2 regions of the Nonomuraea sp. NPDC050451 genome follow, and region 1 is predicted to be linked to the other one. Evidence: riboswitches for the same ligand, from Rfam matches in the RefSeq annotation. Region 1 holds a riboswitch; the other holds the start of a gene.
The links. Region 1 has a riboswitch for cobalamin ahead of cobN (cobaltochelatase subunit CobN). Riboswitches for the same ligand answer to the same signal wherever they lie in the genome.
Positions count from the first base shown of each region.

Region 1 (6,505 bases):
GACGAGATCGTGGTGGAGCTGCTCACCGCCCACCGCGCGGGCCTGGACGTGGCGCGGCTGCACTCCGGCGACCCGTCGGTGTTCAGCGCGGTGGCCGAGCAGATGCGCAGGCTGGACGAGCTCGGCGTGCCGTACGAGGTGGTCCCAGGGGTGCCGGCGTTCGCGGCGGCGGCGGCCTCGCTGAGCAGGGAGCTGACCGTGCCCGGCGTCGGCCAGACGATCATCCTGACCCGCACCTCGGCGCGGGCCACGCCGATGCCCGAAGGCGAGGACCTGAAGACCCTGGGCGCGAGCGGCGCCACGATCGTGCTGCACCTGGCCGTGCAGCGGATCGACGCGGTGGTGGCGGAGCTGCTGCCCTCCTACGGGCCGGACTGCCCGGTGGCGGTGGTGGCCCGGGCCAGCAGGCCCGACGAGGTGATCCTGCGTGGCACGCTGGCGGACATCGCGGAGCAGGTCCACGCGGCCGGGATCCGGCGTACGGCGATGATCGTCGTCGGCCGGGTGCTGTCGGCCACGCAGTTCCCCGACAGCCACCTCTACAGCGCGGAGCGGGAACGGCCGTGCGACGGGTCCTGATCCTGGGCGGCACGGCCGAGGCGCGGGCGCTGGCCGCCGAGCTGACCGGCCGCGGCGTTCACGTGGTGTCGTCGCTGGCCGGGCGGGTGAGCAACCCGCGGTTGCCGGTCGGGGAGGTGCGCGAGGGCGGGTTCGGCGGGCCGGACGGGCTGGCCGCCTGGCTGGCGGCCGAGCGGATCGACGCCCTGGTGGACGCCACGCACCCGTTCGCCGCGCGGATGACGGCCTCGGCGGCCGAGGCGTCGGCGAGGACGGGGGTGCCGCTGCTGGTCCTGCGCCGCCCGGGCTGGCGGGAGGGGCCGGGCGACGCCTGGCAGCGCGTGCCCTCCCTGCACGCGGCCGCCGCACGACTGACCAAGGCCGCATCACGCCAGAGCGGCGGCCCGGTGCGGGTGTTCCTGACCACCGGCCGCCGGAGCCTGCCGGTCTTCACCGGCCTGGCCGGGGTGTGGCTGCTGGCCAGGTCCGTCGATCCGCCCGAGCCGCCGGTCCCGGACAACGTGCACGTCCTGCTGGACCGCGGCCCGTACACGGTCGAGGGCGAACGTGCCCTCATCGGCGAGCACCGGCTGGACGTGCTGGCCACCAAGGACAGCGGCGGGCCGATGACCACCGCCAAGCTGGTCGCGGCCCGCGAGCTCGGCCTGGCGGTGATCATGGTGGACCGGCCGCCGCTCCCCGCCGATGTCCGGCTGGTGGAAACCGCCGTGGAGGCGGCCGCCTGGGCTCAGGGATAGCGGCGCGGGGTGTAGACGACGCCGCGCTCGGTGACCCGGGTCGTCGAGGAGCCGACGATCAGCAGGCAGCGCATGTCCACCTGCGCGGGGTCGAGCTCGCCGAGCGTGGTTACGGTGACGCTCTCCCGCTCGCCGCCGACGTCGCGTCCGACCACCACCGGGGTGGCGGCGTCGCGGTGCTCCAGCAGCAGGTCACGGGCGGCGGCGACCTGCCACGTACGGCTGCGCGAAGCCGGGTTGTAGATCGCGAGCACCAGGTCCGCCTTCGCCGCGGCGCTCAGCCGGTCGGCCACCACCTCCCACGGCTTGAGCAGGTCCGACAGCGACAGCACGCAGTAGTCGTGGCCCAGCGGCGCGCCCACCCGGCTGGCCACGGCCTGGGCGGCGGTCAGTCCGGGAACGATCCGCACCGGTACGTCCGGGAAGTCCGCCCCCGCCTCCAGCACCGCGCTGGCCATGGCGAACACTCCCGGATCGCCGGAGGACACCACGGCCACCCGCGCACCCTCGCGGGCCAGCTCCAGCGCGTGCCGGGCGCGCTCGGCCTCGACCCGGTTGTCGGTGCGGTGGCGGCGCTGGCGCGGGTTCGGGGCGACCCGGTCCACGTACGGGCCGTACCCGACGAGGTCGGTCGCCGCCGCCAGCGCCTCCTGGGCCTCGGGCGTGAGCCACGGCCGCCCGGCGGGCCCGAGGCCCACCACGACCACCTCGCCCCGGGCCTCGGCCGCGGGCGGTTCGGGGACGAAGGTCCGCTCGGCGGGGCTGGCGAGCAGGGCCAGCGAGAAGTACGGCACGCCGTCGGCGTCCACGTCCTTGAGCGGCGCGACCCGTTCGGCTCCCATGGTGGCGCGCTCGACGTACCAGGCGTCGTCCAGCCGCCCGGCCTCGGCCAGCGCGTCGCGGACCTTCTCGAACGTCCGGCCCAGCTTGAGCACCGCCGCCGAGTCGGTGCCGCGCAGCTTGTCCGCCAGCACCTCGGCGGGCAGCGTGCCGGGCAGCACGGTCAGGACCTCGTCCCGTTCCACCAGCGGCCGGCCCAGCACGGCCGAGGCGGCGCTGACGGAGGTGACGCCGGGCACCACCTCGGTCGGGTAGCGGTGGGCGAGCCGCTTGTGCATGTGCATGTACGAGCCGTAGAACAGCGGGTCTCCCTCGGACAGCACCACCACGGTCCGGCCCGCGTCCAGGTGGGCGGCCAGCCGCTCGGCGCAGTCGGCGTAGAAGTCGTCGAGCGCGCCCTGGTAGCCGCCGGGGTGGTCGGTGGTCTCCGTGGTCAGCGGGTAGAGCAGCAGCTCCTCGATCTGCCCTTCCTTCATGTACGGCAGCGCGATCGAGCGGGCGATGCTGCGGCCGTGCCTGGCGGCGTGGTAGGCGATCACGTCGGCCTCGCCGATCAGCCGGGCCGTCTTGACCGTGACCAGCTCGGGATCCCCGGGACCGAGCCCGACCCCGTACAGCCGTCCCGTCATCGCCATCACTCCGTCTCGTTCGCGATGGCGTTGACCGCCGCCGCCGTCATCGCACTGCCGCCGCGGCGGCCGTGCACCACCAGATATTCCAGGTCGCTGTCCGCCAGCGCCCGCTTGGACTCGGCCGCGCCGATGAACCCCACCGGGATGCCGAGCACGGCGGCGGGCCTGCCCGCGCCCTCCGCGACCAGTTCGAGCAGCCGGAACAGCGCGGTCGGCGCGTTGCCGATCGCCACCACCGCGCCGTCGAGGCGGTCGCGCCACAGCTCAAGGGCGGCGGCGCTGCGCGTGGTGCCGAGCCGTTCGGCCAGCCCCGGCACGCCGGGGTCGCCCAGCGTGCACACCACGGGGTTGTCCGCTGGTAGCCGTCGCCTGGTCACGCCGGAGGCGACCATCTGCGCGTCGCACAGCACGGGCGCGCCCCCGCGCAGCGCCTCGCGCGCCCGGACGACCACGGCGGGCGACCAGTCCAGGTCGGCCACGAGGTCGGTCATGCCGCAGGCGTGGATCATCCGCACCGCCACCTGCGCGACCTCGGGCGGCAGCCCGGTGAGGTCGGTCTCGGCACGGATGGTCGCGAACGAGCGCCGGTAGATCTCGGCCCCGTCGCGGATGTAGTCGCTCACTGATGCCTTTCCTGGTATCCGTCGCCGGTGGCGACCATCTGGACGACCCGGCCGCGCGGCAGCCCGCAGCGCCGCTCGCAACCGGCCCAATGCACGGGCGTCGCCGGAGGGCCGTCCAGGGTCGCCACCCAGCGCCGCGCGTCCTCCTGGACGTCGGCCAGGGACTTGGCGCAGCCCGGACGGCCGGTGCAGGCGCTCACGCCGGCCCACGGCGACGCCGGGTCGGTCACCAGCCCGGCCGCCTCCAGCATTCGCGCCGCCCGGTCGATGGTGGTGGGCGGAAGGTCGAGGAGTACGACGGTCCGCCACGGCGTGAACCGGACGGGCACGCCGCCCGGACCGGGCGCGCCAATGGTGCCGGCCGGGCCGTTCACTTCGGCCGCTGCGGCGATGGCGCGTGCCTGGGCGGCGGACAGCCGTCCCAGCGGCACCACGACCTCCAGCGCCACCCGCCCGTCCCACTGCCCGACCCGCCCGGCACGCGGCGCCGTCGGCCGCGACAGGGGGGTGGCTGTGGCGCGGTCGGGGGTGCCGGTGACGTGGAGGCGGGTGGCGATGCGGGCGGGGCCGTTGTCCAGCTCCGCGATCCGCCACGCGCCCCGATCCCCTTCCGGCCGTTCGTCGAGGAACGCCTCGGCGGCGGCGACCATGCGTCCGGCCGCCGCGTCCGCCCCCACGGCGAGCCCAAAGTCCACGCCCGCCAGCAGCAGCCGCCCGTCGAAGAACGTGACGTCGGCCCCCAGCGCGAGCATGTCGCCGCTGCCCTCGTCCACCGCGAACAGGAACCGCCCCGGCAGCCCGGCCAGACGGGGCCGCGAGCACAGCGCCCGGTCCAGCGCCTCCACCAGGGGCTGCGGGTCCAGTAGGCCGGGGCCGGTGCGACCGCCGAGCGGCGAGGCCACGATGTTGCGTACGCGCTCGTGCGCCTCCGACGGCAGCAGGCCGGCGGCGGCGATCCGCTCGGCGAAGGCGGCGGGTGAGCGCAGGCCGCGCACCTGGACGTTCGCCCGGGAGGTCAGCTCGATCACGTCCGAGCCGAGGTCGGCCGCGCAGGCGGCCAGCTCGCGGAGGCGGACGGGTGAGATCGCGCCGCCGGGCAGGCGGACCCGGGCCAGCGGGCCGTCGGCGGCCTCGTGCACCTGTAGCGCCCCCGGACAGGCGTCGGGACGCAAACGTCCGGAAAAGTCGGCTATGGACACGATCAGGATGGTAACGCCACTTCTGGCGGGGGTCGCTCCTGTCGTAGGCTCCCTGTAGGCGATGGCTAGGGAGGAAGCCGGTGCGAATCCGGCGCGGTCCCGCCACTGTGACCGGGGAGCGAACCCCACCGCAGGCCACTGCCCGGCGACGGGTGGGAAGGCCGGGGTGAGCGCTGATCCGGGAGCCAGGAGACTCCGGCCGCCGCGACACCCGCGACCGGGGCGAGGACCCCGAGGGAGGATTGCGCCGTGCCTGGCGACAGCCGTACCGTCCTGCTGCTCTCGACCTCCGACACCGACCTGCTCAGCGCTCGCGCGAGCGGTGCCGCCTACCGGTTGGGCAACCCGGCCCGGCTGGCGGCCGAGGACCTGCCCGCCCTGCTGGAGGGCGTCGACGTCGTCGTGGTGCGCCTGCTCGGCGGGCGCCGCGCCTGGGAGGAGGGCCTGGACGCGCTGCTGGCCGGCCCTCGTCCGGTGGTGGTGCTGGGTGGCGAGCAGGCGCCGGACGCCGAGTTGATGGAGCTGTCCACGGTCAGCGGCGGCGTCTGCGCCGAGGCCCATGCCTACCTGGCCCACGGCGGGCCGCCGAACCTGGCCGAGCTGCACGCGTTCCTGTCGGACACGGTGCTGCTGACCGGGCGCGGGTTCGCGCCGCCGGAGCAGACGCCCTCCTGGGGGCTGCTGGAACGCGACGCGCGGCCCGGAGAGGGGCCCGTGATCGGGGTGCTCTACTACCGGGCGCATCACCTGGCGGGCAACACGGCGTTCGTGGAGACGCTCTGCGCGGCCGTCGAGGAGGCGGGCGGGCAGGCGCTGCCGGTGTTCTGCTCCTCGCTGCGCACCGCCGAGCCCGAACTGCTCGACACGCTGCGCGCCGCCGACGCGCTGGTGGTGACCGTGCTGGCGGCGGGCGGCTCGCGCCCCGCGACGGCGAGCGCGGGCGGCGACGACGAGGCGTGGGACGTGGGCGCGCTGGCCGCCCTCGACGTGCCGATCCTGCAGGGGCTCTGCCTGACCACCAGCAGGGGGGCGTGGGAGGAGAACGACGACGGGCTGTCGCCGCTGGACGCCGCCTCGCAGGTGGCCATCCCGGAGTTCGACGGGCGGATCATCACGGTGCCGTTCTCGTTCAAGGAGATCGACCCCGAGGGGCTGACCGTCTACGTCGCCGACCCCGAGCGGGCCGCCCGGGTGGCGGGCATCGCGGTACGGCACGGGCTGCTCCGGCACACCCCGCCCGCCGAGCGCCGCCTGGTCGTGATGCTGTCGGCGTACCCGACCAAGCACTCCCGGGTGGGCAACGCGGTCGGCCTGGACACCCCGGCCAGCACGGTCCGGCTGCTGGCCAGGCTCGCCGAGGCGGGTTACGACCTCGGCGAGGGCTTCCCCGGCGTGGCCGAGCAGGACGGCGACGCGCTCATCCACGCGCTGATCGCGGCCGGCGGCCAGGACCCGGACTGGCTGACCGAGGAGCACCTGGCGGGCAATCCGGTACGCATCTCCGCCGCGTCCTATGAGCGCTGGTACCGGACCCTGCCCGAGGAGCTGCGGGCGGCGATGGAGCGGCACTGGGGGCCGCCGCCGGGAGAGTTGTTCGTGCACGAGGGAGACATCGTGCTGGCGGCGCTGCGGGCCGGGAACCTGGTGGTGATGGTGCAGCCGCCGCGCGGCTTCGGGGAGAACCCGATCGCCATCTACCACGATCCCGACCTGCCGCCCAGCCATCACTACCTGGCCGCCTACCGCTGGCTGTCTGCCGAGTTCGGCGCCCATGCGATGGTGCACGTGGGCAAGCACGGCAACCTGGAGTGGCTGCCGGGCAAGTCGGCCGGCATGTCCGCCGCGTGCGGCACCGACGCGGCCATCGGCGACCTGCCGCTGGTCTACCCGTTCCT
Region 1 is NZ_JBITHZ010000010.1:126,642-133,146, reverse strand. Features, by position in the region: gene cobM (precorrin-4 C(11)-methyltransferase) at 1-579, shown strand, start outside; gene ACIBI9_RS29290 (cobalt-precorrin-6A reductase) at 564-1,316, shown strand; gene cobJ (precorrin-3B C(17)-methyltransferase) at 1,307-2,785, opposite strand; gene ACIBI9_RS29280 (precorrin-8X methylmutase) at 2,791-3,411, opposite strand; gene cobG (precorrin-3B synthase) at 3,408-4,610, opposite strand; cobalamin riboswitch at 4,681-4,806, shown strand; gene cobN (cobaltochelatase subunit CobN) at 4,860-6,505, shown strand, end outside.

Region 2 (6,505 bases), on a different contig from region 1:
GCGAAGGGGTTCGCCGAGCCGTACCTCGTGGGCAGGCCCAGCCTGGCCAGCCGCTGGTCGGCGACGTATTCCAGGTATTGGCGCATCTGTGCGACCCCCATGCCGGGCATGCCGTCCCCGCAGAGGTCGTCGGCGAAGGCCAGCTCGGCGGCCACGGCCTCCTCCACCATGAGGGTAACCTGTTTGCCCAGCTCCTCGTCGAAAAGGTCGGGTTCCTCGGCCCGCACGGTGTCCACCACGCTGAAGGCGAACTCCATGTGCATGGACTCGTCGCGGAAGACCCAGTTCGTCCCGGTGGCCAGGCCGCCGAGCAGGCCCCGGGAGCGGAACCAGTAGACGTACGCGAAGGCCCCGTAGAAGAACAGGCCCTCGATGCAGGCGGCGAAGCAGATGAGGTTGAGGAGGAAGCGCCGCCGGTCGTCCCGCGTCTCCAGGCGCTGCAACGCGTTGATCGAGTCGATCCACTTGAAGCAGAATTCCGCCTTGTCGCGGATCGAGGGAATGTGGTCGATCGCGGCGAAGGCCTTCACCCTTTCGGCGGGATCCGGCAGGTACGTGTCCAGCAGCGTTAGATAGAACTGGACGTGCACGGCCTCCTCGAACAGCTGCCTGCTGAGATAAAGGCGCGCCTCGGGGGCGTTGACGTGCTGGTAGAGGTTGAGCACGAGGTTGTTGGCCACGATGGAGTCGCCGGTGGCGAAGAACGCGACCAGCCGGTTGATCAGGTGCCGCTCCTGCGGCGTCATCTTGGCCAGGTCGGCGAGGTCGGAGTGGAGGTCCACCTCCTCGACGGTCCACGTGTTGCGGATGGCCGCGCGGTAGCGTTCGTAGAAGTCCGGGTAGCGCATGGGCCGCAGGGTGAGGTCCATGCCGGGGTCGAGCAGCACAACAGTCTCCTTACTGGCAGGCTTCGCAGGTCTCGGGGTTCTCCAGGGAGCAGGCGATCGCCTGCGCGGCAGCCTCCGTGGGGGCCGCCTGGACGGTGGTCTGGGCGATGCGGGTGGCGGGCCGGGAGCGCAGGTAGTACGTCGTCTTCAGGCCCCGCTTCCAGGCGTAGGCGTACATCGACGAGAGCTTGCCGATGGTCGGGCTGGCCATGAAGAGGTTCAGGGACTGGGACTGGTCGATGTACGGCTGGCGCGCGGCGGCCAGGTCGATCAGCGCCTTCTGCGGCAGCTCCCAGGCCGTGCGGTAGAGCACCTTGAGGTCGTCGGGGATGCCGGGGACCGTCTGGACCGAGCCGTCGGCCCGCTTGATGTCGTCGCGCAGCTGCTGCGTCCACAGCCCGCGCGCCTGCAGATCGGCCACCAGATACCGGTTGACCTGCAGGAACTCGCCCGACAGCGTCTCGCGCTTGAACACGTTGGACACCTGCGGCTCGATGCACTCGTAGCAGCCGGCGATGGAGGCGATCGTGGCGGTGGGCGCGATGGCGATCATGAGCGAGTTGCGCAGGCCGGTGCGGGCGACCTTCTCCCGCACGGCGTCCCAGCGCCGCGTGCTCGTGACGTAGTGGTCCGGGTGCAGCACTCCCCCGGCCGCCCGCGTCTCCGCGTACGAAGGGTGCCGGCCGCGCTCGGCCGCCAGGTCGGCCGAGGTGTCGTACGCGGCCAGCGCGATCTCCTCGGCGATCCTGGTGGACAGCTGCAGCGCCTCGGGCGAGTCGAACGGCAGCCGCAGCGTGAAGAACACGTCGGCCAGGCCCATGACGCCGAGCCCGATCGGCCGCCAGCGCTTGTTCGCCGCCTCGGCCTCGGGAGTCGGGTAGAAGCCCAGGTCGATGGTCCGGTCCAGGAAGCGGACGGCCGTGCGCACGGTGGTGCGCAGCCGGTCCCAGTCCACGCCGCCGTCGAGAAGGCAGGCGGCCAGGTTGATCGAGCCGAGGTTGCAGACCGCGGTCTCGGCGTCGCTGGTGACCTCCAGGATCTCGGTGCACAGGTTCGACAGGTGGATGACGTTCCCGGGGCGGCCGGTCTGGTTGGAGGTGCGGTTGGCGGCGTCCTTGAACGTCATCCAGCCGTTCCCGGTCTGGGCGAGCGTGCGCATCATCCGGCCGTACAGGGTCCTGGCCGGGATCTGCCGGACATGTCGCCCGGCGGCCTCGTACGCGCGGTACGCCTGCGTGAAGGCGTCGCCGTACAGGTCGGTGAGGTCGGGCACCTCCTTCGGGTCGAACAGCGACCAGACCTCGTCCGCCTCCACCCGGCGCATGAACTCGTCGGGCACCCAGTTCGCCAGGTTCAGGTTGTGGGTGCGGCGGGCGTCCTCGCCGGTGTTGTCGCGCAGCTCCAGGAACTCCTCGATGTCGGCGTGCCAGGTCTCCAGGTAGACGCAGGCCGCGCCCTTGCGCCGCCCGCCCTGGTTGACGGCCGCGACGGACGAGTCGAGCGTGCGCAGCCACGGGACGATGCCGTTGGAGTGGCCGTTCGTGCCCCGGATCAGGGAGCCGCGCGAGCGCACCCGGGTCCAGGAGACGCCGATGCCTCCGGCGTACTTCGACAGCCGCGCCACCTGCCCGTACCGGTCGTAGATCGCCTCCAGCTCGTCGCGCGGCGAGTCGAGCAGGAAGCACGACGACAGCTGCGGGCGGCGCGCGCCCGAGTTGAACAGCGTGGGCGAGCTGGGCAGGTACGACAGCGTGGACATGAGCGCGTAGAGCTCGGCGGCCTCGGCGACCGACTCCGACAGCCCGCAGGCCACGCGGAGGAAGAAGTGCTGCGGGCGCTCCAGCACCGCCCGCGTCTCGGGGTGGCGCAGCAGGTAGCGGTCGTAGACGGTGCGCAACCCGAAATACTCGAACCGGTCGTCCGCCTCCGCGGAGACCAGCGCGTCCAGCTCGGCGGCGTGCGCGGCCACGAACTCCGCCAGCCCGTCCTGGATCAGCCCGGCCGCGTGGGTGGCGGCGATGGACTCGGAGAACGTCCGCACCCCGTGCGCGGCGGCCTCGTCGGCGATCTCCTCGGCCAGGAGGCGGGCGGCGACCCGGGAGTTGGCCGGGTCGGCGATGACCCGGGCGGCGGCCTCCTCGATGGCCAGACGGCGGTCGACCTCGATGATCTGCGTCACGTGCTCTCTCCTCGCGAGCTCGTCCCCCGTGAGGGCGCGCGAGAGCACGGCGGCACGGATCATCCCCAGGCCGTTTCGCTCCCCGGCCCTCCCGCGAGGCCATGGTCACTTCGTGCCGGGCGGGCGGCCCGGGCACACCGCTGGCAGGTCTTCGGGCTCGCGGGCGCACGCAAATCGCTCCTACTGGCCGTCGCTTCCCAGATCGCTCCAGTGCACTTGACGGCGGTCGTTCCCGCTCACCGCTGCGGGGCAGCCCCGGAATCACACCGGGTTCCCTTTTGCTCCGCCTCCGGAGAGGCGAACCAGCGACGAGCAGGATCCTACATCTAGTGGCCGTTCCCGCAACTACCCCAGCATGTTGTGGCCTTGGTGGTGTCGAGCAGACCGAGATCCCGCAGGACGGCGCGGGTGCGCTCGACCTCGGAGCCCAGCCACTGCTTGAAGTCGGCGCCGCTGAGCGGGATCGAGATCCAGCCCGCGGACCGGCAGGCCTCCTCCCAGTCGGCCGAGCCGGTCACGTCCTCGCACATGCGGATGGCCGATTCGCGGCTCTCGTCCGGCATGCGTTCGGGCCCGAAGGCCGCCGCCCAGTCCACGAAGTCGACCCGTACGCCGGACTCCAGCAGCGTCGGCACGTCGAGGCCGGGCATCCGCCTGGCCGAGGACACCGCGAGCGCCTTGGCCCGGCCGGCCTTGATGCTCGCGCGCCAGTCGGCCAGCGGGCCCGTGGCCGCCGCGGCCTTGCCGGACAGCAGCGCGGTGACGGCCTCCTGGCTGCTGGGGTAGCCGGTGTAGTCGAGCTGGCGGGTGTCGGCGCCGAGCCCCCTGGCGATCAGGCCGAACAGCAGGTGGTCGGGCTCGCCCTGGGGCCCGCCCGCCAGCTGCGTCTGGCCGGGACGGGCGAGCAGGTGCGCGCCGAAGGCCTCGAAGTCCCCGAACGGTGACGGGATGGGCACGACCACGACCTCGACCTCGCCGCTGAGCCTGGACAGAGGCGTCGTGGTGTCGAGGAGGGTCTGGCCGTTGTTGAGCTCGGCGGCGGCCAGTGCGGGCAGGCCGGTCAGCATGATCCTGGTGCCCCCGCTGGTCTCGTATCCGGCCGCCCGGGCCGCGCCCGCGAACGCCTGCCCGACGCGCGCCCAGCGGCGCCCCTGAGGATTGATCGAGAACCGAGTGCGCACGCCCGCCGCGCTCCCTGCGAAGCGCTCCGTCCCGCAGCCGGCCGCGCACGCGGCCAGGCCCAGCCCCCATGCGAAGAACCGCCGACGGCGCATGTGCCTCTCCCCCGAGCTTCGCGAGCCATCGCTTACTCTAAGTTATCGACACAATGCGCAGAGATACACATACTTCTCAAAGTGGCTTCTTGCCGACCCCGGCCATCAGGGACGACGGCAGCGACCAGTCCCCCACCAGCTTGGGCCGGTCTGGACGCCAGTCGACGGCCTGCACCAGGCCCGGCGGCTCCAGCGGGAAGTCGCCGAAGAAGGCGCGGATCTCGGCGGGCGTGCGGTCGGTGCCGCCGCCCGGATCGTCCGAGGAGGCGCCCCGGTAGCGCTGCCCGTCCTCCAGGCGGCCCATCGAGGTGGCGTGGGTGATCACCAGGTAGCTGCCCGGCGCCAGCCGCTCGCGCAGGGCGGCCACCGCCTGCTGCGGCCGCGCCGAATCCCGCAGGAAGTGCAGGATCGACACGAGCAGCACCCCGACCGGCTCGCGCAGGTCCAGGAATCCGCCCGCCCGCGCCAGCACCGTGTCGGGGTCCAGGAGGTCCGCCTCCATGAGCGCGGCCCTGCCCGAGCGTCCGGGCCCTGAACGACCGAGCAGGGCCGTGGCGTGTGCGGCGACGACCGGATCGTGATCTATGTAGACGACCCGGGCCTCGGGCGCGACCTCGTGCGCGCTGCCCTGGGTCGGCAGCCCGCTGCCCAGGTCGAGGAACTGCCGTACCCCGGCGGCGGCCACATAGCGCACGGCACGCTGCAGGAAGGCCCGGTTTGCGCGGGCCAGCGGGACCGCCTCCGGGATCAGCTCGGCGAGCTGCTCGATGGCCTGGCGGTCGACCGCGAAGTTGTCCTTCCCGCCGAGCATGTAATCGTACATGCGTGCGAGATTGGGCCTCTCAGCGTCGAACTGCCGCACGTATCGAATTTATGTCGTCCGCAGCAAGATAACGAGGTTTGAGGCCAAATTAGCCTGTTTATTCAACCGTGACGCTCTTCGCGAGATTGCGAGGCTTGTCCACATCCCGGCCGAGCGCCACCGCAGCGTAGTACGCGAGCAGCTGAAGCGGGATCGTGAGCAGGATCGGGTCCAGCTCGATCTCGTTCTTGGGGATCACGATCACGTCGTCGGCCAGCTTGGCGTCGGGCTCGCGGTGGCCGACCATGAGCACCTGCCCGCCGCGGGCGCGGATCTCGCCCAGCGTGGTGAGGTTCTTGTCGAGCAGCTCGTCGTCGGGGACGATGGCGACCGTAGGCATGTCCGGGCCGATCAGCGCGAGCGGCCCGTGCTTCAGCTCGCTGGCCGGGTACGCCTCGGCGTGCACGTACGAGATCTCCTTGAGCTTCTGCGCGCCCTCCCTGGCCACCGGGTAGCCGCGCACGCGGCCCACGAACATCATGCTCGGGTGCTTGGCGTACTTCTGCGCCAGCTCGGCGATCTTGTCGCTCTGGGTGAGGATCTCCTCGATCTGCCCCGGCAGCCTGCGCAGGCCCTCCACGATGCGCCGCCCGTCGGCGGGCGACAGGTCGCGCACCCGGCCCAGGTGCAGCGCGAGCAGCGCGAACGCCAGCGACGTCGAGGTGAACGCCTTGGTCGAGGCCACCGATACCTCGGGACCGGCGTGCAGGTAGATGCCGCCGTCCACCTCGCGGGCGATGGCGCTGCCGACCGCGTTGACGATGCCGATGACGCGGCCGCCCTTGCGCTTGAGCTCCTGCACGGCGGCGAGCGTGTCGTACGTCTCGCCCGACTGGCTGATGGCGACGTAGAGCGTGTCGGGGTCGACGACCGGGTTGCGGTAACGGAACTCGCTGGCGGGCTCGGCGTCGGACGGGATGCGGGCCAGCTCCTCGATGAGCTGCGCCCCGATCTGCCCCGAGTAGTACGCGGACCCGCAGCCGATGATCTTCACCCGGCGGAAGCCGCGCGTCTCGCGGGCGTCCATGTTGAGCCCGCCCAGGTGGGCCACGTGGAAGCGCTCGTCGAGCCGGCCGCTCATCGTACGGGTGATCGTCTCGGGCTGCTCGGAGATCTCCTTGAGCAGGTAGTGCTCGTAGCCGCCGGTGTCGTAGTGGCCGGCGTCCCAGTCGACGGTCAGCGGCTCCTTGGCGGTCTCGCGGGCGTCGCTGGCGAAGGTGTGGAAGCCGTCGGCCTTGAGCACGGCCAGCTCGCCGTCCTCCAGGTGCACGACCTGGCGCGTGTAGCGGACGAGCGCGGCCAC
Region 2 is NZ_JBITHZ010000002.1:63,014-69,518, forward strand. Features, by position in the region: gene ACIBI9_RS06345 (ribonucleotide-diphosphate reductase subunit beta) at 1-887, opposite strand, end outside; gene ACIBI9_RS06350 (ribonucleoside-diphosphate reductase subunit alpha) at 898-3,066, opposite strand; cobalamin riboswitch at 3,191-3,388, opposite strand; gene ACIBI9_RS06355 (Bug family tripartite tricarboxylate transporter substrate binding protein) at 3,393-4,340, opposite strand; gene ACIBI9_RS06360 (SAM-dependent methyltransferase) at 4,417-5,202, opposite strand; gene glmS (glutamine--fructose-6-phosphate transaminase (isomerizing)) at 5,261-6,505, opposite strand, start outside.
Region 2: it holds a riboswitch for cobalamin, as region 1 does, so the genes downstream of both, ACIBI9_RS06350 (ribonucleoside-diphosphate reductase subunit alpha) here and cobN (cobaltochelatase subunit CobN) in region 1, are expected to answer to the same signal.